DNA from 3 places in the Dactylosporangium sp. NPDC051485 genome. Region 2 is predicted to be linked to each of the others. Evidence: riboswitches for the same ligand, from Rfam matches in the RefSeq annotation. Region 2 holds a riboswitch; each other region holds the start of a gene.

Region 1 (11,729 bases), on a different contig from region 2:
GCAGAGGTGACCGGATTCGATGCGGTTTGCCCCGGTTCGATCGACCACCGACGGTGAGGGTTGCCGCCGTGTCGCTGATTTTGCCGTCCGGAGAGTCGGGAACCGGACAGCGCGCTCGGGGCGGCGCATGGCGGTTCGGCCGACGCGCGGTAGCGAAACGCCAGCACGGGCATCGCGTCGCCGCCGCCCGGCAGGGATCGGTGCCCGTCGGTGCCGGTCCGGTCGCGCGACGCACGCGGTATGGTCGATGCCTCGACAACTGGAGGACGGTGGCGTGGACGAGGTGCTCGCCCGCAGCGGCATCATGCAAGGCATCGATCCCGAGGCCGCCGAGGAGCTCGCCGCCGGCCTCGACCACGTCGACCTGCACCGCGGCGAGGTCCTCTTCACCGAGGGCGAGCTGGGCGACAGCCTCTACATCGTCATCAGCGGCAAGCTCAAGCTGGGCCGCGGCTCGACCGCCGGCCGGCAGAACCTCATCGCCATCATGGGCCCCAGCGACATGGTCGGCGAGCTGGCCCTCTTCGACCCGGGCCCGCGCACCGCGACCGCCACGGCCGTGGTCGAGTCGCGGCTGGCCCGGCTGACCAAGCCGGCCCTGCGCCCCTGGCTGACCCGCCGCCCCGAGATCAGCGAGCAGCTGCTGCGGGTCCTCGCCCGCCGGCTGCGCCGCACCAACGACGCCCTGGCCGACATGATCTTCACCGACGTGCCGGGCCGCGTGGCCAAGAAGCTGCTGCAGCTGGCCGGCCCTTTCGGCACCCGCGACGGCGGCGCGCTGCGGGTCAACCACGACCTGACCCAGGAGGAGCTCGCCCAGCTCATCGGCGCCTCACGGGAGACGGTGAACAAGGCCCTGGCCGACTTCGTCTCCCGCGGCTGGCTGCGCCTGGACGGCAAGAGCGTCCTTATCGTCGACGCCGAGCGCCTGGCCCGCCGCGCCCGCGCCTGATATCGGCCCACCCGCGCCTGCAGCGGGACGGATGACTGCTGGCCAGCACGTGCCGGGCGCCCATGGATGCGGGGACGCCGGCCGCCGCGACCGTGCCGGCGTTGCTCGACACCGGGCAGTTTCGGCCGCCGCGGCCGCACGTCGCCGCGCCGCTCGCCACGGCAGTGCCGGCCTTCCCCGACGCCCTACCCGAGCGCCGGGCTCACGCGGGTGTGGCGGGTCCGGCCGCCGCGTCGGCGACGATGGCCGCGCGCAGCCGTTCGAGGGCGTCGCGGCGCGCACCGGCCAGCGCGGGCTCCTGCGTCACGGCGGCGGTCTGCAGCGGTACCGCACGGGCATGCTCCCCCACCCCGGCCCGGATCGCATCGATGAGCGCGGGCCCCCACGTGCCCCCCACGACCACCCGCCCGGGATCGGCCAGCGCCACGACCGCGGCGATCACCCCGGCCACCGCCACGCCCACCGCCCGCCGGTTGGCCGCGGCCAGCGGGGCGGGCGCCGCGGTCGCGGCCAGCAGGGCGTCGGCGTCGATCGCGGTCGAACCCGGCAGCCGCACGCCGAGCGGCCCGAAGACCTCGATGAGCGGCACCGCCCGGCCGTGCGGCCCGACGGTCAGCAGGTGCGCGATCTCCCCCGCCAGCCCGTGGCGCCCCCGGGCCACTTCGCCGTCGCCGACCACCGCGCACCCGAGCCCCTCGCCGAGATAGAGGTACGCGAAGTCGTCCCCGGCGTGCTCGCGCTCGGCCCGCGCCGCCCAGTTGACGTCGTTGTCCACGACGACCGGCCCCGCCACGTGCGGCCCGAGCACCGCCACCGGGTCCAGCTCCCCGATGAGGAACGGCGAGTCGGGCAGCTGCACCAGCCGCCCGCTCTCCCGGTCCACCGGATCCGCCGCCGCCACCACGGCCAGCCGCACTCTTCCGCCGGGCCCGCCCTCACCCGCCGCCGTGCCCGACTTTCCGGATATGCCGCCCTCCAGTGAGGCCGCACCCCCGAGCGCCGCACCCCCGAGCGCCGCATCACCGAGCGCCGCATCACCGAGCGCCGCATCCCGAAGCGCCGTGCCGCCGAGCGCCGTATCCTGAAGCGCCGTGCCGCCGAGCGTCGCATCCTGAAGCGCCGCACCCCCGAACGTCGAGCTTCGAAGGTCCACACCCTCAAGCGTCGCACTCCCGAGCGTCACATCTCTGCATGCCGCACTCCCAAGCACCGCACCCTCGGGCGCCCGATCCCCGAGCGCCGGATCCCGAAGGTCCGCGCCCCCAAGCGCCGCGCCACCGAGCGCCGGATTCCGAAGGTCCGCGCCTCCGGGTTCCGGAGCCATGAGGCCCGCGCCCCCGGGCTCCGGGCCGCGAAAACCCACCGGCGATGCGGCCACGGCGGCCAGTTCGGCGGCGACCTCGGCCAGGGCCGCGCCCACGTTTTCGGAGACCGCCGGGCGCCCCAGCGTGCGGTGGGCGCGGGCGATCACGTCGCCGTAGGCGTCCAGCAGTTCGCCCGTGACGCCGCTCGGCGCGATCGACACGGCCAGCGCGGCGCCGGCCGCCGGGGTCAAGGCGTAGTAGGAGCCGACCCGCCCCCGCCCCCGGCCGCCCGGCGTGCGCTCGCCGGTGTCGGTGACCAGGCCGCGCTCGGCCAGGCGGCGCACGCTCTCCCCCGCCGTCGGCTTCGACAGCCCCGTCTGCGCGGCCAGCTCCGCCCGGGTCAGGCGGCGGTGGCGCATCAGCGCGCGCAGCACGTGCTCGTCGGTCAGCGAGCGGACCAGCTCCAGTGAGGGCCTGGCAACGTCCACATACGGATTCTAGTCAGGAGTCTTGCCTAGAAGTGGGGCGGGTGCGTACCGTCGAGATACAAATAAGGAGTCCTGACTAGAACGAGAGGGGGGCGGCCGTGTCTGCACCAGCCCTGCCGCACTGGGAGGAGACGCCGGCGGACCTGCCCGGCGCGATCCGCGAGGTCAAGGCCGCGATCCGGGCCCGCATCGCGGCGTCCGGGCGCACCGTCGAGGAGGTCTTCGCCGCGGTCGAGCGGCGCGTCGAGGCCGAGGTCGAGCAGATCGAGGCGGCGCGGGCCCGCGGCGAGCAGGTCTGGCCGGTCATCGACTACGCCGACATCGCCGCCGGCACCGTCCCGGCCGGGCAGGCCGAGCTGCTACACCGGCGCGGCTGCGTGGTCGTGCGCGGGCACTTCGACCGCGACGAGGCGCTGGGCTGGGACCGCAACATCGTCGAGTACGTCGAGGGCAACCGCTTCTTCGAGCAGTACCGAGGCCCCGGCGACGACTTCTTCGGCACCGTCGGCTCGCGGCCCGAGATCTACCCGATCTACTGGTCCCCGGCCCAGATGCAGGCCCGCACGAGCGACCGCATGGCGCGCGTGCAGGCGTTCCTGAACCGGCAGTGGAAGTACGACTCGGAAGGGGTCCGGTGGTTCGACCCGGACCGCGACTCGCTCTACCCGGACCGCATCCGCCGCCGGCCCGAGGGCGCCGACTCGGCCGGCCTCAACCCGCATCTGGACCCGGGGACGCTCGACCTGTGGATGACCGAGTCCTACCAGCGGGCGTTCCGGCACCTGTTCGACGGCTCGGTGGAGGCCTACGACCCCTGGGACGCGGCCTACCGCACCGACGGGCCGCAGTACCCGGGCACGACCATGTGCTCGGCCTTCCGCACCTTCCAGGGCTGGACCGCACTGTCGGACATGGACCACGACCAGGGCGTCCTGCACACCGTCCCCATCCCGGCGGCGATGGCGTACCTGATGCTGCGCCCCCTGCTGTCCGACGTGCCCGAGGACGACATGTGCGGCGTGACGGTGAACCAGGTCTTCCCGGCCAACGAGCGCTGGCACCCGCTGCTCGTGCGGGCGCTGGCCGGCATCCCCGACGTGCGCGCCGGCGACTCCGTGTGGTGGCACAGCGACATGATCCACAGCGTCGCGCCGGTGCGGCGGCAGCGCGGCTGGGGCAACGTCATGTACATCCCGGCCGCCCCGTGGTGCCCGCGCAACGAGCGCTACGCGGCGGACGTCCGGGCGGCCTTCGAGACCGGCTCGAGCCCGTCGGACTTCCCGGAGGAGCACTACGAGCGTGCCTGGCCGGATCGTTTCCAGCTGGCCGACCTCAACCCGACCGGCCGCCGCGGCATGGATCTCGCCGTCGCCTGACCGCCAGGTCGCAGCATTTCGGACCCCCGTTCCCGGCCCGGATACCGATCAGTAATGTCGCGGCGTCCGGGCCGGACCCTCTGCCCCCGAACGGGTGGCGCCGGCCCCGATCCGCCGAGTCGCGTAGGCGAGCCGGGGACCCATCGCAGTCCCGGGGTGAATCCACCGGCCCTCACGGTCCGGTGGTAGGGCGATCTTTCCCGCCCGAACCCGTCAGCTAACCCGGTAGGCGGCACCGGAAGGAGTTCCGCTGTGCGCTACCCAGATCTCGGCACGCTGACCCGGCGGCCGGTCCCCGCGCTGATCGGCTCGGCCGCCATGCTCGCCGCCACGGTGACGACGGCCGCCGTGCTCCACCAGACGTCCGAACCCGCCGACGCCCACACCGCCAAGGCGGCCGCGCCCGCGCTGGCCACCGCCGCGCCCGGCAAACCGGCCGACCCGCCGGCCCCCGACCCGCTGCTGACCTCGCCGGAGGCGCACTCCGTCGACTATGACTTCCAGTTCCAACCAAACTACTACTACTGCGGCCCGGCCTCGACCCGCATGGCGCTGACCTCCTCGGGCGTCGCGTTGTCACAGGGCGACCTCGCCGCCCGCCTGGGCACCACGGTCAACGGCACGAACTCGGCGGCCGACGTGACCCGGGCGATGAACGGGGTGCTGGGCAAGGACGAGTACCGCACCCGCTGGATCCCGGGCCAGCAGGCCACCGGCGCCCAGGCCGAGCAGTTGCAGCGCGACGCCGTCGCGGCGATGAGCAGCGGGCGGGCCGTGGTGGCCAACATCGTCGGCGGCGCCACCGACGAGAGCGGCGTCTACCACGAGTTCTCCGGCGGCCACTACATCACGCTGGTCGGCTACCGCGACCGCGGCCGGGCGGTGCAGGTCGCCGACCCGTCGGGCATGTTCGGCTCGCGCACCTACTGGATGTCGACCTGGAACATGGCCAACTGGATCGCCGCCCGCGGCTACTCGGCGTAGCGCTCGCGGCAACACTCACCCGGTGAGCATCTCCTGGGCCTGCTCCGGGCGCAGGAGATGCCCCAGGAACGTGTCGATACGGGCCTGGGCGGCCGGGTCGAGCTGCTGGAACTCGATACCGGCCTCCTCGCCGTACTCGCCGTCGATGAGGCGCACGACGCGGCCGCGGGCCGTGATGCGGTCGGTGCCGAACTCGAGGGTCAGCTCGACCGGGCCGCCGACGCTCGCGTGCCACTGCGGCACGACCGCGCAGCGTACGCCGCTGATGCTCAGATCGAGCAGCTCCACGTCGTGGCTGCGCTCGCCGACGCGGATCGTCATCCGGCCCTCGACGGCGGCCCGGCTGTGCCGGCGCCGTTCGAGGCGGTCGGTCACCTGGTTGAGCGCCTCGACCCGGCCGACCGCCTCGCGGACGCTCTGCACCAGCCGGTGCACGGCGTCGCGCTGGCGCACCGAGACGTCGTTGAGCTCGGCGGTGACGCCGCCGACGGAGACCACGCCGTCGCTCATGTCGGCGATGACCGAGGCCATCGCGGCGGCGTCGGCGCCGAGGGCCTCCACCGTGGTGGCGATCTCGTCGGTGGAGTCCTTGGTCTTCGAGGCCAGGGCCTTCACCTCGCCGGCCACGACGCTGAAGCCGCGCCCGGCCGCGCCCGCCCGGGCCGCCTCGATGGTCGCGTTGAGCGCGAGGAGGTTGGTCTGCCCGGCGATGCCGGCGATGAGCGTGGCGATCCCGTCGACCCGTCCCAGGCTCGCGTTGACCGCGCCGACGACGGTGTCCACAGTGGACGCCCGGCCGACGACGGTACGGGTGACCTCGTAGGCCGACGACGCCTGCCGCTCGATCGAGTCGGCCGCGCCGAGCACCGCGTCGGCCTGGGCCATGACGTTGCGCAGCTCGGTGAGCACCGCCCCGCTGGTCCGTTCGAGGATCTCCCCGGCCCGCCGGCGGGTGCTCTGCTCGGCCAGTTGCTGGCGCACCGTGTTGCGCACCAGCTGGGCCTCCTTGGCCGCCCGCTCGCGCTGCAGGTGCTCCTCCTGCTCCTGCATCGCCTCGAACATCCGGTCCAGCTGCCGGCCCAGGTCGCCGATCTCGCTGGCGTCGGGGTTCGCGCCGATGCGCCGGGTGCGGTCCCCGGCGTGCAGCACGCCGCTGATGCGCCGGGCCGAGGCCAGCACCGAGCGGGTCAGCAGCAGCGCGGCGGCGACCGCGAGGCCCAGCCCGAGCAGGATGATGCCGGTGACGAGCAACCGGACCCGCGTGTAGCCGCGGTTGGAGGCATCGACGCGGGCCCTGGCGGCGGAGACCTCGGCGGTGAACAGCTTGTCGAGCGGGCCGGCCATGGCCTCGTTCGCGTCCGCGAGGGCCCCGCCGGCGGCGGCGTACGCCGCGTCGGGCCGCCCGGCGTCGGCGGCGGCCAGAACCTGCTGGTCGCGCACCGCGCGCCAGGCGTGCAGCTTCCCGGCGAAGTCGCCCATGAGCCGCTCGCGATCGGCGCCGGCCCCGGCGTGCGTGGCGAGGTAGTCGGCGATGTCGGCGTCGGCGCTGCGGTCGGTCCGGGCGATGTCGGCCCGCATGGCCTGCCGGTCGGCCGGGGCGGCGGCGAGGTACTCCCACACCTGCACCCGGGTGTCGCCCTCCATGTCGCGCAGGTCGCCGAGCGCGGCCAGCGGCCGCACCGACCGCGCGTCGAGGTCGACCACGCTGTCGTGGGTCTGGCCGAGCCCGACGGCACTGCCGATCACGGCCGGCACCGCGCACACGGCGACCACCAGGTACACCCGGGCGCGCAGCGAGCGCCCCTTGCGCTGTTGCGTTTCCTGCATGCCGACACCCCTCCACCCGGCCATCGGCACGCCCGGCACCGCCTTTACGGTTTGCCGCAATCGTGCCCGGTATGCCGCTGGCGCCCGATCCGCAGGACCTGCCGGCCGGCCCGCGGTGCCGGGCGGTGACGGCCGAGGTCGGCGGGGGCCACCCAACGGTGATCTGCGGCCCGCTCACCCGGCGCATACCCGTGCGCTGATCGGGAAATCACCGCCGGGGCGGGCACGAACCGCCTACTCTCGTCGATGGAGTCGCACCGCGCCGCAACGCGAGCGAGGGAGAGGACGAACGTGAGCCCGGAAGTGGCCGCCCTGTGCGTCGCCGCGCTGGCCATATGCGGGTACCTCGCCCTGGTCGTCATGCACCTGATCGCGTTGCGGGCCCGCGGTGCCGCCGACGACCGCTACCGCCCCCGGCTGGCCCTGTGGCTGGCCCGCACCGCCCAGCGCCGCCGCGACCGGTTCGAGCGCGACGCGGTCCGGCTGCTGCTCGCCGGCCGGATCGACCGGGCCCGCTACCACACCGCCATGGCCGCGATGGCCGCCCAGGACCGGGCCGAGCAGCCGCCCGGCCTCCCCCGCCCCCAGCGCTGACCGTCCGGGACGCTCCGCCACGCAACCCCCGGGCCGCGGGTTGACACCGGAAGTTTGTAAGTGTGTACTGACTTACATGCGTAGTACCGCCGAGGCCCGCCGGGCCACCGTTCTCGACCGCGCCGTGTCCGTGTTCGCCCGCAACGGCTACCACGCGACCCCGGTGACGGCCGTGGCCGCGGCGGCCGGGATCTCGGAGGCCTACGCCCTGCGGCTGTTCTCGGGCAAGCAGGGCCTGTTCGTGGCGGCCGTCGAGGCCTGCTACGACCGGATCATGGCCACGCTGGAGGCGGCCGCCGAGCGGGCCGGCACCGACGAGCCGGCGAAGCTGCTCGAGGCCATCGGGGACGCCTACGCCGACCTCATCGCCGACCGCGACCTGCTGCTGTTGCAGGTCCACGCGCAGAGCGTCAGCGACGTGCCAGAGGTCGGCGCGGCGGTGCGGGCCGGCTACAAGCGGCTCGTGCACTTCCTGCGCGCCGCGGGGGCCACGGACCGCCAGATCCAGGAGTTCGTCGCCTACGGGCAGCTGTGCCACCTCATCGTCACCGCCGGGCTGGACGGCGTCGACGAGTCGTGGGCCCGCGCCCTGACCGAGGGGATGCGCCACGTGCCGTGACCCCGGCGCCGTCTTCGTGGCGCAAGTGCACACATACAAACTGAGGAGGGCTACCCCATGCACACCGCCACCGAGATCGTCCTTCCCGGCATCGTCGAGCCCGCGGGCCTGCTCGTGCGCGACCGCGACCTCGCCGCCCCGGCCGCCGGCCAGGCCCTCGTCCGGGTCGAGGCCACCGGCGTGTCCTTCGCGGAGCAGCAGATGCGCCGCGGCAAGTACTACGACCAGCCGCCCTTCCCGTTCACCCCGGGCTACGACCTCGTCGGCCGGGTCGAGGCGACCGGTCCCGGCGTCGACCCGGCCCTGCTCGGCGCCCGGGTCGCGGCGGTCACCAAGACCGGCGGCTGGTCCACCGCGGTTCTGCTCGACGCCGCCACGCTGGTCCCCGTGCCCGACGGGGTCGACCCGGCGGCCGCCGAGACCGTCGTGGTCAACGGCATCACGGCGTGGCAGATGCTGTACCGCGTCGCGAGGGTCCGCCCGGGCGGCACCATCCTCGTGCACGGCGCCAACGGCGGCGTCGGCTCCACCCTCACCCAGCTGGCCCGGCACGACGGCATCCGGGTCGTCGGCACCGCGTCGCCGCGCCACCACGACACGGTGCGCGCGCTGGGCGCCGAGCCCCTCGACTACCGCGCCCCCGGCCTGGCCGCGCGGGCCCGGGTGCTGTCCCCCGGCGGCTACGACGCCGTGTTCGACCACGTCGGCGGCCCCGGCATCGCGGACTCGTGGCGCCTCGTCGCCCGCGGCGGATCCCTGGTCTCATACGGCACGGCGGCCACCCGCGACGACGCCGGCAACGCCCGCCTGCCCGTGCTGGCCCTGCTCGCCCGCCTGCTGTGGTGGAACGCGCTGCCCAACGGCCGCCGCGCGTCCTTCTACAGCCTGTGGAGTGGCAAGTGGCGCCCGGCGGCGTTCCAGGCCCGGATGCGCGAGGACCTCACCCGCGTCTTCGCCCGCCTCGCCGACGGCACGCTGAGCGCCCAGGTCGCGGCCCGCATCCCGCTGCGCGACGCCGCCGAGGCAATGCGGCTGGCCGAGTCCGGCACGGTCACCGGCAAAGTCATCCTCGTCCCCTGAGCCCCCTTGACGCCGGCGAGCCGATGCGGCTGCCCGAGTCCGGCACCACCCTCGCCCCCTGAGCCGGAATATGTCGCCGCAACCCCGAACCGACTGTCTCAACTCCGACAGCCACGTCTCGCTCGCCCGACTCGGCGCGGCCTGAGCGCGATGGCCCTTTGGGCTCAACTTCCGGCCTGGGCCGCCGGGACGACGGACGACAGCGCTGTGGCTCCTCGGGCCGGGGCAACCAGATCAACAGCAGCGTGACGAGCGTCGCGGCGGTCGCCGCCGGGACCGACGGCGTCGCCGAGGACCTTCGGCGGACCGTGGTGGTGTCGCGGTATTGACGCCTTCCCCGCGGTACGAGCGATGGTTTCTGGGTAATGGCAGTGACCGATGCGTAACCGGATCGCGGACGGGCATGCGGCGATGTGGTGGCGTGAGCTGGCCAACGCCATTAGCCTGCCGTCGTGACGGCCCCGTGGGGCCGGTCCGATATCGTGCAACGTACGAACGGATCCGCCCAAATAGTCATGGACCAGCGAGCCTTCGATCGGCGCCCGGTGCGCTAGGGGATTATCAGTGCCAGACGAGTTGCAGAAGATCACGGTTGTCGTGCCGACCTACAACGAAAGGGAGAACCTACCGGAGCTCGTCGCCGAGCTCACCGCGCTGCAATTGCCGGGACTGCACGTGCTCGTCGTGGACGACAACTCGCCCGACGGCACCGGCGAAGTGGCCGACAAGCTGGCCGTGGAGGCCGCGGTCCCGGTCGGCGTGCTGCACCGCACCGTCAAGGACGGGCTGGGCCGGGCCTACGTGGCCGGCATGCAGCGCGCGCTCGACGAGGGCGCCGACATCGTGGTCCAGATGGACGCCGACCTGTCACACCCGACGTCGGCGATTCCGGCGATGATCGAGGCGCTGCGCCACGAGGGCGTCGCCGTCGTGCTCGGCTCGCGGTACGTGCCGGGCGGGTCCGTGGCCGACGACTGGTCGTGGCACCGCAAGGCGCTCTCGGCCTGGGCGAACTTCTACGTCGACACGCTGCTGCGGATGAAGGTCCGCGACGCCACCGCCGGGTTCAAGGCGTGGAAGGCCTCGGCGCTGCGGCGCATCGACATCGGTTCGATCCGCAGCAACGGGTACTCGTTCCAGGTCGAGATGAACTACCGCACGGTCCGCGCGGGCGGGCGCATCGCCGAGGTGCCGATCCGGTTCACCGACCGCACCCACGGCGCGTCCAAGATGAGCCTGAAGGTGCAGCTGGAGTCGGCGCTCATGCCGTGGAAGCTGATCTTCGGCCGCCGCCCGTCCCAGTAGCCGTTCAGCTCGCCGGCCGGACCAGGCCGGACTCGGAGGCCGACACCACCGCCTGGACGCGGTCGCGCAGGTTCAGCTCGGACAGCAGGTTGGAGACGTGCGTCTTCACCGTGTGCTCGGTGACGAACAGCGCGGCCGCGATCCCGGCGTTGGACCGGCCGCGGGCGACCTCACGCACCCCCGCAGCGTCCTCCCTCCTGAGAACCAGATCCGGGTACGGTCGACCCATGGCACGAAAGATCGCGACCAACGACCGGGTCGACCGCGCGGCACTGCTGGAGTTCCTGGGCCGGCGCCATCACGGCATCGTCATCACCAACCGCGCCGACGGGCGGCCGCAGGCCTCCCCGGTCTCGTGCGGGGTGGACGGCGAGGGCCGGATCGTGGTGTCGACCTACCCGGAGCGGGCCAAGGTGCACAACCTGCGCCGCGACCCGCGGGTCTCGGTGCTGGTCCTGTCCGACGAGTGGAACGACGCCTGGGTCCAGGTCGACGGCGTGGCCGAGGTGCTCGACCTGCCCGAGGCGCTCGAGCCGCTGGTCGAGTACTACCGCAGCATCGCCGGCGAGCACCCGGACTGGGACGAGTACCGCGAGGCGATGCGGGCCCAGGGCAAGTCGCTGCTGCGGATCACCATCGAGCAGTGGGGCCCGTTGGCCACCGGCGGCTTCCCGGCCCGGCTGGCGTGAGCGCGGGACGAACCCGATCCCGGCCGAAATATCAAGTCTTGCGGGCCGCGCGATCGGTGCCGATCCTGGGCCGATGGACGTCACCCACGTCGATGTCCCGTTCGCCGGCACGGGATCCGGACAGGCCGAGCTGACCTGGGGTCAGCGCGCGATGTACCAGGCCATGCTCCGGGAGCACTCCTGGATGCCGATGGGCGGGCACCGCGCCGTGGCCGGGGGCACCACGGTCGCCGCGGTCGCCGCCGAGCTGCGCTACACCATGGAGCGCTACCAGGCCTTCCGCACCCGGCTGCGGCCGCGCGGCGAGGGGCCGCCCGCGCAGGTGGTCGCCGACGCCGGCGTGGCCCGCCTCGACGTCGTGGAGGCGGGCGGGGCCGACCCGGCCGAGGTCGCCGTGGCGGTGGAGCGCTCCTACCGCGAGGCCGAGCCGGACCTGGCCCGGGACTGGCCGGTGCGGATGGCCGTGATCTGCCGCGGCGGCGTGCCGGCCTGGCTCGTCGCCATCATGCCG
Region 2 (11,729 bases):
AACTCGAAGAGCGCGTCGAGCTCGAAGTCGACCGCGTCCGGGCCCAGGGCGGCCAGGCGGAGGAACGCCGGGAAGCGCCCGCCGGCCATGATGCGGGCGAAGCGGGCCTCCTGCGCGGTGAACCACTCCACGTTGTCCACGCCGGTGTCCTGCTCGGCGTTGGCCTCCCACTCGAGGTTGATCGCGGTGCCGCGGACGTGGCCGGCCAGCATCATCGTGGCGTGCATGGCCGTCGGCAGGGGCAGGCCCGCCGCCTCCAGCGCGGCCAGGTTCCACTCGGTGTGGGCCATCGCGTTGGCCGCCAGCGGCGGGCGCGTGAAGGACATGACCTCGGCCGCCCACGGATGGCGCCGGTAGACGCCCCACTGCAGGCGGGCCGAGGTGGCCAGCCGGGCCCGCCAGTCGCCGGACGGGGGCGGCAGCGGGGCCTCGCCGAAGACCGCGTCGGTCATCAGCAGGAGCAGTTCCTCCTTGCCGGCGACGTGGCGGTACAGCGTCATGGTCGGCATCCCCAGCGCCGCGGCGAGGCGGCGCATGGACAGGGCGGCCAGCCCGTCGGCGTCGGCCAGCCCGACCGCGGTGCCAACGGCGCGCTCCAGTGGCGTCGGGCCCTCGGACGGCGCGCCGGGGCGGGCGCGGGGGCGGCGGGCGACCACGGTGCCGACGCCCGGGCGCGGCTCGACCAGCCCCTCCTGGCGCAGCGTGGCCAGCGCCTTGGTGGCCGTCGCCATCGCCACGCCCCAGTCGCGCATGAGCTCGCGGGTGGAGGGCACACGCTCGCCCGGGCGCAGCTCGCCGGCGGCGATGCGGGCCCGGATCTGCGTCACGATCCGCTGGTAGGCGTGCACTAGTGCACACCCTACCGCCGAGCCGGCGTCGTTACGCGCGCCGGGAGGTGTTCGTACGGTGTACGCATGACGCGAGTTCTGATCAGCGGCGCGAGCATCGCCGGCAACGCCCTGGCCTACTGGCTGCGCCGGGCCGGGTGCGAGGTCGTGGTGGTCGAGCGGGCGTCCTGCGTCCGCGACGGGGGCTATGCGGTCGACATCCGGGGCGTGGCCCTGGAGGTGGCCGAACGCATGGGCATCGCGGAGGAGGCGCGCCGGCGCGGTACCGACACCATCGGAACCAGCTTCGTGGACCGTTCCGGGCGGCGGATCGCCACGCTGCCGCTCGGATTCGGTGTGCTCGACCCCGCCGACATCGAGATCATGAAGGGCGACCTCAGCCGGCTGCTGCACGACGCGGTCCCGCCCGGCGTCGAGTGGCGCTTCGGCGACACCGTCACCGCGCTGCGGCCCCGCCCGGACGGGGTGGCGGTGGAGTTCGAGCGCGGCGGGGCGGACGACTTCGACTTCGTGGTGGGCGCGGACGGCATCTTCTCGCGGGTGCGTTCCCTGGCGTTCGGGCCCCTGGAGTCGTACCTCCACCACCTCGGCAGCAACGCGGCGATCTTCACCGCCCCGAACGAGCTGGGCATCGAGCGCTGGCAGCTGGTGCACTCGGCGCCGGGGCGGGTGGTGAGCGTGAAGACGGACCGGGGCTCCCACGAGGTGAAGGTGACGCTGCTGTACGGCGGCCCGGTCCCCCCGCGCGACACCGCGCAGCGGCTGCGCGCGATCGAGGCGGCCTTCGACGGCGGCGGCTGGGTCGTGCCACGCCTGCTGGAGCTGATGCGGACCGCCGCCGACCTCTACGTGGCGCCCAACGCCCAGATCCGCATGGACGGCTGGACCGCCGGGCGGGTCGCGCTCGTCGGCGACGCCGCCTACGCGCCGTCCTCGCTGACCGGCCAGGGCACCGGGATGGCGCTGACCGGCGCCTACCTGCTGGCCCGGGTGATCGCCGACGGCTCGGACCTGTCCTCCTACGACCGCGCGATGCGCGGATTCGTCGAGGTCAACCAGCGCGCCGCGCTGCGCCCGGCCCGCGGGTTCGCGCCGAAGACCGAGCGGGCCGCGCGGCTGCAGGCGCTGAGCATCCGGATGCTGCCGTACATGCCCTGGCGTGACCTCATCGTGGCGGCGATGATGAAGGAGGCCAAGCGCGCGGCCGGTGCCCTGGCCCTGCCGGGGTGACGCGAGGGTTCACTACAGATCCGGTCCGATGCGTCGATGTAGGGGTGCAGGGTCAGCCGGAGCGGGGTAGACGGGCCATGGAGTCGGATCGGGACACGGCAATGGCCGCGATCCGTGCTGTGCACCGCATCACCGGCCGCATCAACACCGGCGTGACCCTGGCCGAGACCCTGCAGCTCATCGTGGACGCGGTGGTCGACGGCGTCGGCTTCGGCGTGGCCGTGGTCAACTACCTGCACCCCGACGGCGTCTACGAGGCGGTGGCGCTGGCCGGCTCGGACGAGGCCCGGGCCACCCTGCTCGGCGCCCGCTACCCGGCCGCCGAGCTCGACTCCTACCTGGAGCGGGCCGAGTGGTGGGGGCAGCTGCGGTACCTGCCGCACGAGCGCTACAGCGACCAGATCCACTCGTGGATCCCCGACGAGGTGCCCGGCGCCGACGGCGTGCCCGAGGACGAGCGCTGGCACCCCCTCGACGCCCTCTTCGCCCCGCTGCTGGCCACCAGCGGCGAGATCGTGGGCATCCTCGGCGTCGACCTGCCCGCCGACGGGCGCCGCCCCGGGCCCTTCCAGCGCGAGCTGCTGGAGATGCTCGCCGCCCAGGCCGGCATCGCGATCGACAACGCCAACCTGGTCGAGGCGCTGCAGCGGGAGCGGCAGCACCTCGCGGCCAGTGAGGAGGCCTTCCGGCTGGCGTTCGACGGCGCCGGCAGCGGCATGGCCATGATCGGGCTGGAGGAGATGGCCCCGGCCCGGCTGACCCGGGTCAACCCCGCCCTGTGCGAGCTGCTCGGCCGCGACCCCGCCGAGCTGGTCGGGATGCGCGTGGCCGACCTGCTGCACCCCGACGACCTCGACCGGGCCCGGCTGGCCGCCGCCAGCACCCTGACCCGCAAGGGCGGGCCGGTGCGCGACTACGAGGTGCGCTGCGTGCGCGGCGACGGCGCGGTGATCTGGGTGTCGTAGACCATGTCGGTGGTGGCCGGGCCGCCGTCCTTCGGCATCATGCAGGTCCAGGACATTACCGAGCGCAAGGCCAACGAGGCCGACCTGGTCCGCCGGGCCTCCTGCGACCCGCTCACCGGCGTGGCCAACCGCGACGCGCTTGCCGCACCGCTCGCCGCGGCGATCCGCCGGGCCCGGGCCGGTCAGGGGCGCAGCGCGCTGCTCTTCTGTGACCTCGACGACTTCAAGGTGGTCAACGACACGCTCGGGCACGACGCCGGCGACGCGGTCCTGGTCGCGGTGGCCGAACGGCTGGCCGGGCTGGTCCGTCCGGGGGACACCGTGGCGCGCCTCGGCGGCGACGAGTTCGTGGTGCTCATCGAGAACGTCGGCGACGACCTCGCGCGGGCCGCCCTGGTCGAGCGGGTGGAGCGGGCCGTCTGCGCGCCGGTGACCCACGAGGGCCGCGCGATGCGGGTGCGGATCAGCGTCGGCGTGGCCGTGATCGACGATACGGTCGAGGATCCGGGCACGGCGCTGCGCATTGCCGACAAGGCGATGTACCAGGTGAAGCGCCATCGTCACGCGAATGGGTCATCCGAACGGATGACCAATCGTGTGACGGCAATCGGTGAGCGAACGGGTGCACCGGGTGGGATCCCGTTGCTGCGGTTGGCCGAGGCCGAAACCGCTTAGTAAGGTCGGGTGGTCTGCTTGGTCGACGGGCGCCGAATTGGTGCCACCGGGCAGTCGCCGTCGAGCCGCAATTTTGCGGGCCGGGGACCCACCGCAGTTTTGGGGTGTATCCGCGATCGAGTCGCGGTAGGGCGAATCCTCCCGTCCGAACCCGTCAGCTAACCCGGTAGGCGGCATCGGAAGGAGTTCTGCACGTGGTCTACCTCGATGCCTCGTTCCCTCCCGGACAGGTGAGCGCCAGGAACTGATCCTGGCTGCGCTTTCACGCTGAATTCGCTCGCGCGATCCCTTGTACTCAACGGAATCGCGCCGATCCCGCGCGCCCATTTCCGGCGTGCGATTCGCCGCGCCCATTTTTGCCGCGGTTCGTTTGCGCAGCGTCCGTTTTTTCACCGCGTCCGTGAGGAATCTTTTCTTGAAACCTTTGTCGCGTCAGTTTCGTCCCAGACATCGCCGGTCCGGCCTCGTCGTGAAGACCGGCGCCGCGTCCGTCGCGGCGATTTCCGCCGCCCTGCTGGCCACCGGCTCGACCGGCACCCCGGCCGCGCCCGTGGCTGCCGAGGCCGCCGCCCCGCCGGCCCACGCCTACGACGTCTCCTACGACATCTCTTACATCTCCTACATCCGGCCGCAGGCCGACTTCGGCACCGCCGCCCTGGTCCAGGCCCAGGTCCAGGCCCCGGCGCCGAAGCCGACCGCCCCGGTGCCGCCACCCGCGCCCCGGCCGCCGCGCCCGGTGGCCGGGCTCGACCAGACCCAGATGAACAACGCCGTGGTCATCGTGCGCCAGGGCCGGGCCCAGGGCATGCCGGACAAGGCGCTGGTCGTGGCGATCGCCACCGCGATGCAGGAGAGCGACCTCTACAACGTGGCCAGCCCGGCGGTGCCGGCATCGCTGCGGCTGCCGCACGACCGCGTGTCCCAGGACCACGACTCGGTCGGGCTGTTCCAGCAGCGCACGAGCCAGGGCTGGGGGACCGTGGCCGAGCTCATGAACCCCGCCCACTCGGCGATGCTGTTCTACAACGCCCTGGCGCGCGTGTCGGGGTGGCAGGGCATGAGCGTCACCCGGGCGGCGCAGGCGGTGCAGCGCTCGGCGTACCCGGGGGCGTACCAGAAGCACGCCGACCGGGCCGCCCAGGTGGTCGCCGCCATCGTCTGAGCGTCAGGGGACCGGGTCGGTCGTCCAGTCCTCCACGCGCGCGATCGCCACGACCCGCGCGTCGAGGCCGCCCTGGTCGACCTGCCCGTCGGGCCGCAGCGTGACGCGGTAGCCGGGGCCGTCGCGGCTGGGCGGCGGCACGTAGGCGTGGTCGGCCAGCACGAGCGTCGTCTGCGGCCCGCCGGTCACCGGGTCGGTGCCGCGGTCCATGCCGACGAGGGCCACCGGCGCAGCCGTGACGACCGTCAACCCGACCGGTACGGCCCGGCGCCCGTCGGTGCCGAGCCGCTCGGCGATGTGCCGCCACATGGCCCGGTTCTCGCCCGGCGGGCCGGGCGCCTTGCCCTCGACGGTGGCCCACGCGCCGGGCGCCCACTGCCAGAGCAGCCCGGTGGTGTGCGGGTCGGCGGCCACGGTGTACCACCGCGCGTCCCCGGCCCCGAGCGCGGGCGCGGGGCTGGTGGTGACCGCGAGCCCCGCGCCGGGCCGCGCGGCGGTGGCCGGGTCGAGCCAGCGGGGGAGGTGCCCGGGCGCGTACAGCGTGATGCTGAACTCGGTGGCGCCTCCCTTGTCGCGGCCGTCGGTGTAGCTGAGCGACTGCATGGCCGCCCACATGGTCCGGTCGGTCCGCTCGCGCACCCCGGCCGGCAGCCAGCCGGGCGCGATGCGCAGGACCAGCACCTCGTCGAAGCCGCCCGCGAAGCGCCGGGTCCGCGGGGTCTGCGCCGGGCTCGCCGAGGCCGACCCCGATGTCCCCGCGGCCGGCCCGGCGCCGGGCTGGGCGGGCCGCAGCGCGACCGCCGCCGCCCCGGTGAGCCCGAGCACGACGACCGCGGCGGCCAGCCCGGTCGCCAGCGCGCGCCGGGCCTTGCGCCGCCGCCCGTCGGCGACCACCCGGGCCAGGTCGACCCGCGACCGCGGCGCCTCGCCGCCGGCGTGCATGAGGCCCCGCACGGCCCCCTCGTCGAGGTCATTCATCGTGTACTCCCCGTGTCGATCGGCGCCAACCGCCTGCGCATGGCGCTCAGGGCGGCCGCGGTCTGGCTCTTGACGGTGCCGGGCGCGCAGCGCAGCGCCTCCGCGGTCTGGTCGACCGACATGTCGTAGAAGAACCGCAGGACGAGCACGGCCCGCTGGCGCGGCGGCAGTTCGGCGAGGGCGTCGCGCAGGTCGAGCCCGGCCGGCAGCCCCTGCAGCGCGGCGTCCTCGGCCGGCCCGTCGGGCAGCCGGTCCAGCAGCCGCACCCGGGCCCACCCGCGCCGCTGCTCGTCGACGAAGCGGTGCACCAGGATCGTGCGCACGTACGCGTCGACGTTGTCGGCCCGCCGGATGCGCCGCCAGCGCACGTACGCATCGGTGAGCGCGCGCTGGACGATGTCGTCGCCCCGGGTCCAGTCGCCGCACAGCAGATAGGCGGCGCGGCGCAGGCCGGGCAGCCTTGTCCGGACGAACTCGTGGAACTCTTCTTCGACGGCGTCCGCCATGTTTCCCTCCCCGCGTCACTTCTATGGCGTCGCCGGGCCGGAAAACGGTTCGGTGCGAGGTGACAGGCGGTGACGAACGCAGCTGCGAGGTCGTGGTAGAACCCGATGATGAAGGCGCGGCGGTCGGTACGGCGGCGGAGTTCGCCGAACTCGTTCATCCACGCGTGGCTGGCTTCCACGACCCAGCGCCAGCCGGTCTGGATCGGGGCGGGTTTCCCGCGCCGGGCGATCCGTCCGCGCCAGCCGCGTCCGGCGAGCAGGTCCCGGGTTGCCCAGTCGTAGCCGGCGTCGAGATGGACAGTGACCCGGCCGGGCCAACGGCCGCCGAGCTGCGCGTCAGCAGCGTCCAGGGCCGGGCCGAGCAGGAGCGCGTCGTGCCGGTGTCCTCAGTTCGGCGCGGCGGCGGCGCGGCGGGCCAGGGCGACCAGCTCGGCGACGGCGGCCGGAGCGGGCGAGGCGAGGTCGAGCGCCAGCAGGGCCTGCGACAGCAGCTCCTCGGCCTGGCGCCGGCACCAGTCGCGGGCGCCGGACTGCTCGATCGTCTTGGCCGCCCGCTCCGCGTCGGCGTCGCTCAGGCGGCCGCGGCCGTCGAAGAGGCCGGCCAGCTCGTCCGCCCCGGCGGCCAGGGCGGCCGCGACCGGCAGGGAGTGCCGCCGGCGGCGCAGGTCGGCGTAGGCGGGGCGGCCCGGGCCGGCGTGCTCGCCCCAGATGCCCAGGAGGTCCTCGGCGAACTGCACGGCCAGGCCCAGGCGCACGCCGAAGAGCCGCAGGCGCTCGACCTGGTCCGGGTCCCCGCCGCCGGCCACCGCGCCCAGGGCGCAGGCGCAGCCGAAGAGGGCGCCGGTGCGCTGCTCGACCATGGCCAGGACGTCGCGCAGCAGGTCGGTGCGCTCCTCGGCCGGGTCGGGGCGGGTCTCGCGCAGCGCCAGGCAGGCGTGCTGGCCGTGCAGGAGCTCCTGGACGGTGTCGCCCAGCACGCGCATCATCGCCCGGTCCGGGCCCGGCGCGCCGGTGCGCTGGCGGGGGCGGCCGGGGGCGGTGTGGGTCGGGTCGCCGGTGGCCACCACGTCGAAGGCGAGCGCGAGCAGCGCCTCGCCTCCCAGCGCCGCCGGCTGGCTGCCGACCACGCTCCAGGCGGCGCCGTCGGCCCGGCCGTCGACGAGGTCGCGGCGGATCGCCGACCAGTGGTGCATGAGCTCGACCGCGACGGCGGCGGGCACCGCGTCGTGCGGGTCGCCGCCGACCGCGGCCGCGCAGGCCAGGGTGAGCGCGCTGCGCAGCCATGCGGCCGGGGCGTTGCCCCTGGCGGGGTGTCCCAGCTGCAGCTCGCCGACCTCGCGGGACGGCTCCGGGAGCCGCCCGATGGCCGCGCGCAGCGGCGGGTCGACCATCCGGCCGGCCCAGCGCAGCACGTCGTCCGTGGTGCGCAGCACGATGACCATCAGCCGAGCCGTCCGATCCTCGCCCTCACCGGGCTGCACCACCCTCGCGTCGCCGTGTCGAGACCGGGGTCAAGTATGCCGGGGAGGCCGGGCGCGTACGGCGGAAACCGGGAGGGCCGGGCCGTGTGGCGAAATCGGCTGTCGCCCGTCCGGCGCGTGTCGCGCGAAAATCCGCGTGTCGTCCCGGCGGCCGTGCCCGTTGCGTTACGCGGTGTGCGCGGCCACCACCCGCTCGACCGCCGGGTCCGGGGGCGACTGGACGGCGGGCGGCCGGTGCCGGATCGCGTCCCAGGCGGCCTTCCAGGCGGCCCCGACGTCCCTGGCCGTGTTGTACCAGATCGTCACCTGCTGGCAGCCATGACATCCGGACGGGACGCCCCACGCGTCGACGCCCAGCCCGCGGCAGAGGGTGACGGCGCGGTACAGGTGCACGTCCTGGCTCACCAGCAGCGCCCGGCTGACGCCGTAGACGTCGTGGGCCCGGCGGCAGGTGTCGTACGTGTCCAGGCCATACGGGTCCAGCACGAGCCGGGATGGGTCGACGCCGCGCTGGGCGAGGTACGCGCTCATCGCCTTGACCTCGTTGCCCGATCCGCCGTGGGCGTCGCCGGAGATCAGCAGCGCCTTGACCTTGCCCGAGGCGACCAGGGCGGCCGCCGTGTCGAGCCGGTTGCGCAGGAACGACATCGGGTCCTTGCCGCCGTTCTCCAGCTGCGCGCCGAAGACGATCGCGACGTCGGCGGCGGGCGCACGGTCGGCGGACACGAGCCGGCCGGCCGCCGAGGCGCGCAGCCACACGGTCGGGGCGAGCGTTACGGCCAGCGCGATCACGGCGGCGACGACGAGCCGCCGCAGCACCTTCCGCCGGCGCCGCCGGTCGTCGGGCAGCCGCCGGGAGAGCCCGAGCGTGGCGATCACCACCCATTTCCGGCGGTACCACGCAAGCCTGGCCGGCGCCGCAGTGTCCCCCGCCGGCGGCGACGGCTCGTCCGCCGGCGGCGACGGCTCATCGGTCAGCGGCGACGGCGGGGGAGTCATGCGCGCAGCATGCCACGGCCCGGCAAGGCCCCGCCGCCCCGCGAGTCGTAGATTGTCGGTGCCGCGAGGCAGGATGTATGACGTCGGACCGGTGGGAGGTGGCGGTTGGCCGGCAAGATCAAGGACGAGGACATCGCCCTGGTCCGCGAGCGCACGTCGATCGAGGACGTGATCTCCGAGCACGTGACCCTGCGCTCGGCGGGTGGCGGCAACCTCAAGGGCCTGTGCCCGTTCCACGACGAGAAGACCGCCTCGTTCAACGTCTCACCCGCCCGCAACGTGTACTTCTGCCACGGCTGCGGCGCCGGCGGCGACGCGATCAAGTTCCTCATGGACCACGACCACCTGAGCTTCGTGGAGTCCGTCGAGCGGCTGGCCGCGCGGGCGGGCCTGCAGCTGCGGTACGTCGAGGCAGGCAGCGCCCCGATCCGCCCCAGCGGCCAGAAGCAGCGCCTGATCGCCGCGCACGCGGAGGCGGCCCGCTTCTACGCCGAGCAGCTGGGCACCCCCGGCGCCCGGCCGGCCCGGGAGTTCCTCGCCCAGCGCGGCTTCAGCAGGGAGGCGGCCGAGCGCTACGGGTGCGGCTTCGCCCCCGACGGCTGGGACCACCTCAGCAAGCACCTGCGCCAGAAGGGGTACTCCGCGCAGGAGCTGACCAGCGCCGGCCTCTGCCGCGAGGGCCGCTCCGGCGGGCTCATCGACCGGTTCCGCCGTCGCCTGGTGTGGCCGATCAAGGACATCTCGGGCGACGTGATCGGCTTCGGCGCGCGCAAGCTGTTCGACGACGACGACGGCCCGAAGTACCTCAACACGCCGGAGACCCCGCTGTACAAGAAGTCGCACGTGCTCTACGGCATCGACCAGGCCAAGCGCGAGATCGCCAAGCAGAGCCGGGTGGTCATCGTCGAGGGCTACACCGACGTGATGGCCTGCCACCTGGCCGGCGTGCCGGTCGCCGTGGCCACCTGTGGCACGGCCTTCGGCGGCGACCACATCTCAGTGCTGCGCCGCCTGCTGATGGACGCCGACGGCTACGGCGGCGAGATCATCTTCACGTTCGACGGCGACGCGGCCGGGCAGAAGGCGGCGCTGCGCGCGTTCGAGGACGACCAGCGCTTCGTGGCCCAGACGTTCATCGCGGTCGGCCCGGACAACATGGACCCGTGCGAGCTGCGCCTGGCCAAGGGCGACGCCGCGGTGCGGGACCTGGTGGCCGACCGTCAGCCGCTGCTCGACTTCGCGCTGCGCTCAGTGATCCAGCGTTTCGACCTCGACACCGCCGAGGGCCGGGTCGGCGCCCTGCGGGCCACCGCGCCGCTGGTCGCCAAGATCAAGGATCGGACCCTTCGGCCGGAGTACGCCCGCAAGCTCGCCGGCGACCTCGGCATGGAGCTGGAGACCGTGCAGCGTTCGGTGGCCTCGGCGGCCAAGGGCGTGGCCGACCCGGTCCCGGCCCAGCCGCAGCGGCGGGCGCTGGCCCCCGACAGCGCCGAGGCCCTCGTCGAGCGGGAGGCGCTGAAGCTCGCGCTGCAGCAACCGGCGCTCGCCGGGCCGATGTTCGATGCGGTCGGCCCCGAGATGTACACCCACCCGATGTATTTGTCCCTGCGCTCGGCGGTGGCGGAGGCCGGTGGGGCGTCCAGCGCGGCCGGCGGGGCGGTGTGGATCGAGCGCGTGCGCGAGTCGTGCACGGACCTGGCCGCCGCGGCGCTGGTGGCCGAGCTCGCGGTCGAGCCGTTGCGCCTGGACGGGGAGCCGGATCCGCGCTACGTCGAGGTCACCATCAACCGCCTGCAGCTCATGGCCCTGAACCGCGCGATCGCCGAGCTGAAGTCCAAGCTGCAGCGGATCAACCCGGTCTCCAACGCCGACGAGCACCTGCGCCTGTTCAGCGAGCTGGTCTCCCTCGAGCAGCACGCCCGGGCCCTGCGCGACCGAGGGGCGAGCCGATGGTGAAAGACTGGTCCGGATGTTCGGCATTCTGAAGCGGCGGCGGTTGCCGGCCGGCAAGCGGCCCCAGTTGGGGCCGGACGAGCGCGTGGTGGCGTGGGCCGTGGCGACCGGGGACAACGTCGTCGTGGCCACCAACCACGGGCTGTGGCTACCGGAGGCCGGCGAGCGCCTGGGCTGGCACGAGATCCACAAGGCGACGTGGTCGGGCCGTCAGCTGGCCGTGATCGCGGCGCGCGAGGTGCCGATGGACGGTGAGGAGTACGTCGTGATGACCGACCTCGCGCCGCTGATCCTCACCCTGCTCGACCCCGACCGCGTGCCGGAGCAGGTGCGGGTCCGCGTCAACAAGTCGATCGCGCACACCTCGCACCATCCGATCGAGGGCACCCGCGGCGGCGTGCGGGTCGTGGGCCGGCGCGTGCCCGGGGTCAACGGCCTGCGCTGGACCGTCCGGTACGACGAGGGCGTCGACCCGGAGGCCTCGGGCGTGCCGGAGTACACCCGCGAGCTGGTGGCCTGGGCCCGATCCGGCCTCGGCACCACGTCCTAACCACCGAGTCCCCGCTCGGGCCAGGCCAGCCGTCCCAGCTTGGGTCAGGCCGGCCGCCCTAGCTCGGGTCAGGCCGGCCGCCCCGGCTCGGGTCAAGCTGGCCGTCCGGGCTCGGGCCAAGATCGAACCGATAAGTCGGGCGCTGGCGCGCCACGACTTATCGGATATATGCCCTGCCGGGGTATAAATCCGAAATGTCGTGGCGCGTCAGCGCCCGACATTTCGAAGAAAGCTCGCTAATCAGTCAGTTCGGGCGTCTGGCGTCTGCGAGTCTGGCGGCGGGCGAGGCGTACCAGCAGCGTCACGACCAGGGCCACGTCCAGCACGGCGCCCGGCAGCTTGGTCTTCGTGGCCAGGCCCAGGCTGTCGGGCAGGGTCAGGA
Region 3 (7,042 bases), on a different contig from region 2:
TGCATTCCCGGCAGGCCGAGGGCGGGGAGCTCGCCATGGTGCCGCACGACGGCGGACTCGCCGTCCGATTTCCCCAGAAATGTGCACATTACGGGGCTCCCAGTTGTCCGCGCGCCATCCTGCAGAGCGGGCCCGTCGGGTTTCTCAATCCGGGCCGCGGCGCCTTCACCTATGGGGCCAGCGTGCTCATCGGGCCCGATGAGACTTCCAAGGGCGCCAATGTCGTGCAGAAAGGGTTCTCGGTCGGTGGCAGTCAGTTCAAGTTGCAGGTCGACGGCGAGGCCGGGCGGCCCAGTTGCGTGATTGTCGGCACTGCCTCGGCTACCATTTTTGTAGCGCTCGCATCGCGGTCCGTCGCTGACGGGCGGTGGCACCGGCTGGCGTGCACGCGCGGTAACGCGCTGCTCACGGTGGCTCTGGACGGCGTCGAGGTGGGACGCACCGCAATTCCTTCGTCACTGTCCATTGTGAATGACGATCCACTGTGTATTGGCGGCAAGGGGACCAGTGCGAACAATGATCAGTTCGTCGGCGTAATCGACGACGTCTACGTCACTCGATTCGCGTGATTTTCGGAACAAATCGGACAGGAATCGCACACTCCCTTGAACCTGGGAACCCGGCCCCCTTAACGTGAATTCCCGTCGGGGCCGGACGTCCGCGCCAACCAACGGCGCGCCGGCCTGACACCGCCGAGTCGAATCGAGCCGGGGACCCACGCGTCCCAACCGGGGTGAATCCGCGTCGTGCACCTGAGCGCGCGGTAGGGCGACCTTCCCGCCCGAACCCGTCAGCTAACCCGGTAGGCGGTCAGGGAAGAAGGAGTAGCTCCTCGGTGGAGACCCATCTGAGGTGGACGAGGCGGCCCAGTCGTCTGGTGCGGCTCCTCGTTGCCACCCTCGGCGGTCTGTCTCTCGCGATCGGCATCACAGGGGGCGCCCACGCGGACCCGACGCCGGGCGAGATCGAAAAGCAGATCGACGACAAGTGGAACCAGATCGAGCCGATCATCGAGCAGCACAATCAGCTCAAGATCGAGCTCGCCGCCAACCAGACCAAGCAGAAGCAGCTCGAGGCGCAGATCGCGCCGCTGCGGGCCCTTGTCGACGCGGCCTTCGACAAGGTCAGCGCGTTTGCGGTCATGCAGTACAAGAACGGGCGCTTCTCCAAGCTCGACGCGATGCTCACCACCGGTTCACCGGACACGTTCATCGACCAGATGACGATGCTCAACATGCTGGCCAAGGACGAGCAGGACAGGATCAAGGACGTGCTCGTCGCGAAGCGGCAGTACGACGCCCAGAAGGGCCCGATCGACGAGCTGGTCGCCAAGCAGGCCGAGCAAGAGGCCGCGATGGCGCAGCAGGAAACCCAGATCAACGCCGAGATCAAGAACCTCAACGACATGCGGACCAAGGCCTACGGGTCGTCGGGCGGCACGGGGAACCTGCGGCCGGTAGCCTGCCCGTTCGAGTACACCGGTGGCCCGGGCGCCAAGGCGGCCCAGGTGGCGTGCTCGGAGATCGGCAAGAGGTACGTGTGGGCCACCGAGGGCCCGAACACGTTCGACTGCTCGGGGCTGACGCTGTACGCCTGGAAGCAGGCCGGGTACACGCTGCGGCACTACACACAGTGGCAGTACGACGACACCACCCGCGTCTCCCGGGCCAACCTGAAGGCCGGCGACCTCGTCTTCTTCTACAAGGACAACCACCACGTCGGGCTCTACGTCGGCGGCGGCTGGATGGTCCACGCACCGAATCCCAGCCAACCGGTGCAGATGAAAAAGATCGATGCAGAGCCGATTTCGGGGTACGGCAGAGTCGCCTAGCGACAGGGCGGGTCCTTCGGGACCCGCCCTCTTCACTGCGTCAGCGCTATTGCGTAGGCCAGGTCTTCCAGTTCTGCCACGAGCGGCTCGGCGTCGGCCCGCGCTGCCCCTGGTACCGCGAGCCGTAGACCGCCGAGCCGTACGGGTGTTCCGACGGCGAGGACAGCCGGAAGATGCACAGCTGGCCGATCTTCATCCCCGGCCACAGGCGGATCGGCAGGTTCGCCACGTTGGACAGCTCCAGCGTCACGTGCCCGGAGAAGCCCGGGTCGATGAAGCCGGCCGTGGAGTGCGTCAGCAGCCCGAGCCGCCCCAGGCTGGACTTGCCCTCCAGCCGCCCGGCGAGCTGGTCGCCGAGCGTGATCACCTCGAGCGTGGAGGCGAGCACAAACTCGCCGGGATGCAGCACGAACGGCTCGCCGTCGCCGACCTCGACCATCGAGGTGAGCTCGTCCTGCTGGATGGCGGGGTCGATGTGGGTGTACAGGTGGTTGTTGAAGACCCGGAACCACCGATCGAGCCGCACGTCGATGCTGGACGGTTGCACCAGCGCTTGATCGAACGGCTCGAGGCGCAGCTGGCCGCCCTCGAGCTCCTTGTACAGGTCACGGTCGGATAGCAGCACCCTCTGAGGTTAACGGTGCCGCCTCGTCGGCAGCTTGTGTGGTGGCTTGGAGAGCTTTTTGCAGCACATTTGCCGCGATGTCCAGTTCTTCCCTGGTGTACTGCGAAAAAGCCGCCCGCAGGTGCACCCCCAGCGGCGCGAAGAACGCGTGCGCCAGCTCCCGCGCCGACGGTCGCATGTGCAGCACGATCCGTCTCCGGTCGGCGGGGTCGGGCCGGCGCTCGATGTGCCCGGCCCGCTCGAGTCGCGCCAGGAGCGCCGTGGTGGCCGCCGGCGAGAGGGACAGCCGCCGAGCCAGCTCCCCGGCCGTGAGCGGCTCACGCTCCTCCGCCGCCCGCCAGACATGCGCCACGGCGTTCATGTCGGTGCGATGCAGCCCGTGCGCCCGCACGAACACGTCCACGAACCGATCGGCCTCGACGTTGAACTGCCGCAGCAGGGCGATCAGCTCCTCCGCTCCGCTCACCGCTTCAGTTTGCCTCTTTCGGGAAATCTGGCAATCCTCGTACACATGTTCGAGTAGCGTCGACTGTATGGCAACCTGGGCTGACTTCGCGGCCGCCGAGCCGGACCTGGCCGCGGCCATCCACAAGCTCGTCTGCCAGTACGGTCCGGGCCTGGCCTACCTGGCCACGGTCCGCCCGGACGGCGGCCCGCGCATCCACCCCGTGTCCCCGGTCATCACCCCCGCCGGCCTGTTCTGCTTCGTCCTGCCGTCCCCGAAACGCCACGACCTGGACCGCGACGGCCGCTACTGCCTGCACAGCTTCCCGCCCGAGGACTCCGACGACGAGGCCTACCTCTCGGGCCACGCCACCCCGGTCTCCGACCTGGAGCTGATGAGCACCCTGGCCACCACGATGCGCGCCGCGCCGAGGGTGGACTGGCGGCTGTACGAGCTGTCGGTGGACGTCGCCCTCCTGGTCCACCACGACACCCCGACCACCGCAACCCACACCGTCTGGAAGCCCAAAACCCGACTCCCCCCGAAACCTCGCCAGAATGGTCCGTGCACGAAGCCCGTGGATTCGGTACAGTAGGCGTCGCTCGCGGGTGTAGTTCAATGGCAGAACATCAGCTTCCCAAGCTGACAGTGAGGGTTCGATTCCCTTCACCCGCTCGGACCTAGGGGCCCTCTGTCCACGGAAAGCGTGGACCGGGGGTCCTCGCCTTTTCTCCTGGGGCCCGAGCCCCAGACCCCACGATCTGTGGTGCTCGCGGTCGTGGTTGCTACGCACCAAGCACCTTCACTTTCCTGCCGGCTGACGCCTGGCGCGTCTGGGTGCCGTCGCAATCCTTCGTGACGGTCACCCGTGGCCGGGTCCAGGGCCTCGGCGTGGGGCGACGGCGTGCCGTGGGTGCGGACTGGTGGGTCGCTCTGACGGGTCCACGCAGATCGGTGAGGCGTGCGGCCAGCGGAATCGCGTCGCTGGCCGTGGCTGGGTTCCTGGCGGCACGGTCTTCTACGAAGGGCACGGCAAACCTCTTCGAGAACGCCGCTTCGCGTACCTGCCGGTCGGGCCGACTGCGGAGTCGAACACGGGGTCGTTCGAGGGCCCAGGTTCCGATCGCTCGGCGGCGGTTGGTACCGATGGACCGCGAGCTGGTAGCCGTGGGTGGTCCGGGCTACTTGGCGTACTTCCAGATGGTGTAGTCCTTGGCGCCGGGGCAGATGAGGCTGGTCGAGGTCCACCCGCAGCCGGCCGAACGGATCGTCGGGGTGCCGAGGCTGGTCCGGAGTTTGTTGTCGAGGTCCAGGCCGTGGAGGGTGACCGGCGCGGGTTTCGTGCCCAGGGTGCCGGTGAAGACGAAGGCGCGGTTCGTGTCGATGCCGACCAGGGCGCCCTCGTGGCTGGCCACGGTGGTGCCGCGGGTGTCGTAGACGGTGCCGCCCTTGGTGGTGTTGACGATCAGGTAGCGGTCGTTGTAGTCGCCGCCCAGGGACTGTAGGGGGCGGCGGAGGTCTACGTCGGGGGCGGGGACGCGCCAGACCTGCTCGGCGGTGGAGCCGGAGCGGTAGCGGGCGAACTCGCGGGTGGACTCGTCGGTGCCGACCTGGTCGATGACGCACAGGTCGCTGCCCTTGGAGCAGCCGCCGATCCAGACCGGGGAGCGGTTGGCCGGGCCGTGGAAGCCGGGCTGCGGGTTGCTGTTCGAGGCGGTGACGGTGCTGACCTGATACTCGGTCTGCTGGTTGGCGTACACGAGGCCGTCGAAGCCGACCCGGCCGACCGGGGCGGTGTCGGGGATGTCGGCGACCTTCTTGGGTTCCTTGGCGCCGATGTCCCAGACGGCGCCGCCGGCGGCCACCAGGACAACGTTCGTGGTGGTGTTGGTGGGGCCGAGCAGCCGCCAGCCAGTGGGGAGGCCGATCGTTGTGGTGCCAAGGCCGGAGGCGACCTTGCCGGTGACCGAGGAGATTCGCGACATCTGATTGGTCTTGCGGTCCAGCCACAGCAGGGGTAGGGCACTGCCGGTCGACGGGTGGGCGTCGCCGGCCATCAGGATGCCGTCGGCGCCCACGGCGGACGTCCACTCGGTGCCGTCGATGTTGTTGACGCCGACGAGTTGGCGCTTGCCGTTCTCGGGTTCGGCCAGTGCCACGATGTAGTCGCCGATCATCAGCGCCTGGCTCCACTTGGCCGCGTCGCCGACCTTCTTGCGCTTGGTGGTCGAGGTGCTCAAGTCCAGGGTCGCCACGTCGACCGCGCGGCCGATCTGGGTGACCGTGTGGGCCTTCTTCTCGGTGAGGAACGCGGTGGCGAAGTCCGTCTCGGTCATGCCCTCGACCTGGATCGAGGCCGTCTGGGACAGCGTCTGGAAGGTGGGCTTCGGCTTGATCACCTGCCAGAGCCCGTAGACGGCGCCGCCCATGCATCCGAATACGAGAGTGAGGATCAGCAGGACGCGCAGCGCCGTCTTGCCGCCGTTGCGCCGGCGCGGTGGTGGCGGCGGCACTGGCATTGGGCGCTGATAAGGAAACGCGGGCGGCGGCATGACCGGCACGGGCCGCGGCGACACCGGCGACACCGGCGTAGCGGAGACCGGCGCCGGCGCGGGATAGGCGGACACCGGCATGACCGGCATCGGTGGGCGTTGCAGCGGTACCTGATGCGGCACGCCCGACGTTGAGATGCCGGTACGGGTATCGAACATGCCCGTGGTCGGCGCCGGAGCGGGCGGCTGCCGGAGCGGTCGCGGTTGCTGCGGCGCGGTCTGGGCGATCAGATCGGCGAGCGCACCCTCCGCGACCGGCAGCTCCGGCTGCTCCAGCATCGTCGGCGCCACCCCGAGTTCGGTGTGCAGGGTGTGCGCGACCAGCGGGATCCGGCTTGCTCCGCCGACCAGGAACACCACCGACAGGTCGGCCGGGGTCAACCGGCTGCGCTCGACGGTGGCGATCAGTTCGGCCACGCCGCGGCGTACCAGCGGCCGGGCCAGCGTCTCGAGCTCGTCGCGGGTCACGTGCAACGAGCCGCTCACCCCGGGCACCGCAACCGACGCCGTGGTCGCGCGGGACAGCATCTCCTTGGCGGACCGGACCTCGTCCCAGAACTGCCGCCTGTGCCGCCGGTCGAGTTCGGTGGTCGGCTGCGAGATCGGCAGCCAGACCGCCGGTTCGGTGCGCTCGAGCTGCTGCCCGAGGTACGCGACGAGCGCCGCGTCGATGTCCAGTCCGCCCAGGTCCTCCACACCGCCCCAGCCCAGGACGGTGAACCCGGTCGCCTCCCGGCGCACCATCGCCACGTCGAGCGTGCCGCCGCCGAAGTCGAACACCGCGATGGTCCCGCCCGACGGAACCGGCCGACGCATGACGTCGGTGAAGTACCGCGCCGCCGCGACCGGCTCCGGCATCAGCCTGACCTGCGGCCAGCCGGCCCGGGTGGCCGCGTCCTGCAGCGTCTGCCGGCGCAGGCTGCCCCACGCGGCCGGGTAGGTGAGCACCGCCGGCGGCAGGAACCCGACCGCCTCGCCAGCCGCCCCGGCTACCGCGCGCAGGACCGCGGCGAGCAGGTCCACGACCGGCACCTCCCGCCCGGCCAGCAGCACCGCACCGTCGTCGATGCGTTGTTTGGGGTTGGGCTCGTATCCGCCCGGATCGACCTGCGCCATCCGCTCGGCGTCCCGGCCGGCGTGGATGGTGCCGGTGCTGTCCACGTAGACCCCGGATGGCAGCACGGGCCGTCCGTCCACGAGCAGCGGCCGGGTCCGGCCGTCCGGCCAGCGGAGGATCGCCACGGTATTCGAAGTCCCGAGGTCGATACCGATCGCATGCCCCGACCCCGCCAACGGAGCTGTCACGGCCAGGATCGTACGCGGTGCGGCCCCCGCCGGGCGGCCCGTGAGTTCCGGAGCGGTTACCCTGTGCGCCTGGTCACGACCGGCTGCGGGCTCAGCGGGCCGGGGCGAGCAGCCGGTCGCGGAGGAGGGTGCCCGGCTCGTCGAACCACTCGTCATGTCGCCGTGGGCGGCAGGTAGGCGCGGCTGACGCCGGGCCCGCCGCCGGTGCGGCGCCCGACGACCCGCCACCGGACCGCGCGGTGTCCCTCGAACACGGGGAACGTGACCGGCACCGCGATGGCGCC

Evidence for each region. A riboswitch is a leader RNA that binds a small molecule or an ion and turns the genes downstream of it on or off. The one in region 2 is predicted to bind cyclic di-AMP.
Region 1: linked by a shared signal. The riboswitch ahead of AB0M46_RS25275 (C39 family peptidase) and the one ahead of AB0M46_RS01710 (hypothetical protein) in region 2 are both predicted to bind cyclic di-AMP.
Region 3: linked by a shared signal. The riboswitch ahead of AB0M46_RS13185 (NlpC/P60 family protein) and the one ahead of AB0M46_RS01710 (hypothetical protein) in region 2 are both predicted to bind cyclic di-AMP.

What each region holds. Positions count from the first base shown of each region.
Region 1 is NZ_JBFAZW010000046.1:21,027-32,755, forward strand. Features, by position in the region: gene AB0M46_RS25260 (Crp/Fnr family transcriptional regulator) at 275-952, shown strand; gene AB0M46_RS25265 (ROK family protein) at 1,155-2,744, opposite strand; gene AB0M46_RS25270 (YbiU family protein) at 2,843-4,120, shown strand; cyclic di-AMP (ydaO/yuaA leader) riboswitch at 4,223-4,367, shown strand; gene AB0M46_RS25275 (C39 family peptidase) at 4,373-5,104, shown strand; gene AB0M46_RS25280 (methyl-accepting chemotaxis protein) at 5,120-6,931, opposite strand; gene AB0M46_RS25285 (hypothetical protein) at 7,003-7,131, shown strand; gene AB0M46_RS25290 (hypothetical protein) at 7,223-7,525, shown strand; gene AB0M46_RS25295 (TetR/AcrR family transcriptional regulator) at 7,602-8,144, shown strand; gene AB0M46_RS25300 (medium chain dehydrogenase/reductase family protein) at 8,202-9,224, shown strand; gene AB0M46_RS25305 (hypothetical protein) at 9,383-9,553, shown strand; gene AB0M46_RS25310 (polyprenol monophosphomannose synthase) at 9,789-10,529, shown strand; partial or broken gene AB0M46_RS25315 (LuxR C-terminal-related transcriptional regulator) at 10,534-10,701, opposite strand; gene AB0M46_RS25320 (PPOX class F420-dependent oxidoreductase) at 10,757-11,218, shown strand; gene AB0M46_RS25325 (condensation domain-containing protein) at 11,292-11,729, shown strand, end outside.
Region 2 is NZ_JBFAZW010000002.1:148,217-159,945, forward strand. Features, by position in the region: gene AB0M46_RS01690 (TetR/AcrR family transcriptional regulator C-terminal domain-containing protein) at 1-848, opposite strand, end outside; gene AB0M46_RS01695 (FAD-dependent monooxygenase) at 915-2,078, shown strand; gene AB0M46_RS01700 (PAS domain S-box protein) at 2,156-3,043, shown strand; gene AB0M46_RS01705 (GGDEF domain-containing protein) at 3,047-3,718, shown strand; cyclic di-AMP (ydaO/yuaA leader) riboswitch at 3,767-3,906, shown strand; gene AB0M46_RS01710 (hypothetical protein) at 4,188-4,880, shown strand; gene AB0M46_RS01715 (hypothetical protein) at 4,884-5,858, opposite strand; gene AB0M46_RS01720 (SigE family RNA polymerase sigma factor) at 5,855-6,364, opposite strand; gene AB0M46_RS01725 (polyprenyl synthetase family protein) at 6,751-7,806, opposite strand; gene AB0M46_RS01730 (ElyC/SanA/YdcF family protein) at 8,011-8,844, opposite strand; gene dnaG (DNA primase) at 8,950-10,800, shown strand; gene AB0M46_RS01740 (hypothetical protein) at 10,814-11,347, shown strand; gene mptB (polyprenol phosphomannose-dependent alpha 1,6 mannosyltransferase MptB) at 11,584-11,729, opposite strand, start outside.
Region 3 is NZ_JBFAZW010000018.1:89,334-96,375, forward strand. Features, by position in the region: gene AB0M46_RS13180 (LamG domain-containing protein) at 1-569, shown strand, start outside; cyclic di-AMP (ydaO/yuaA leader) riboswitch at 681-824, shown strand; gene AB0M46_RS13185 (NlpC/P60 family protein) at 878-1,831, shown strand; gene dcd (dCTP deaminase) at 1,878-2,456, opposite strand; gene AB0M46_RS13195 (MarR family transcriptional regulator) at 2,437-2,922, opposite strand; gene AB0M46_RS13200 (pyridoxamine 5'-phosphate oxidase) at 2,990-3,496, shown strand; tRNA gene AB0M46_RS13205 (tRNA-Gly) at 3,506-3,576, shown strand; gene AB0M46_RS13210 (Hsp70 family protein) at 4,083-6,758, opposite strand; gene AB0M46_RS13215 (hypothetical protein) at 6,911-7,042, opposite strand, start outside.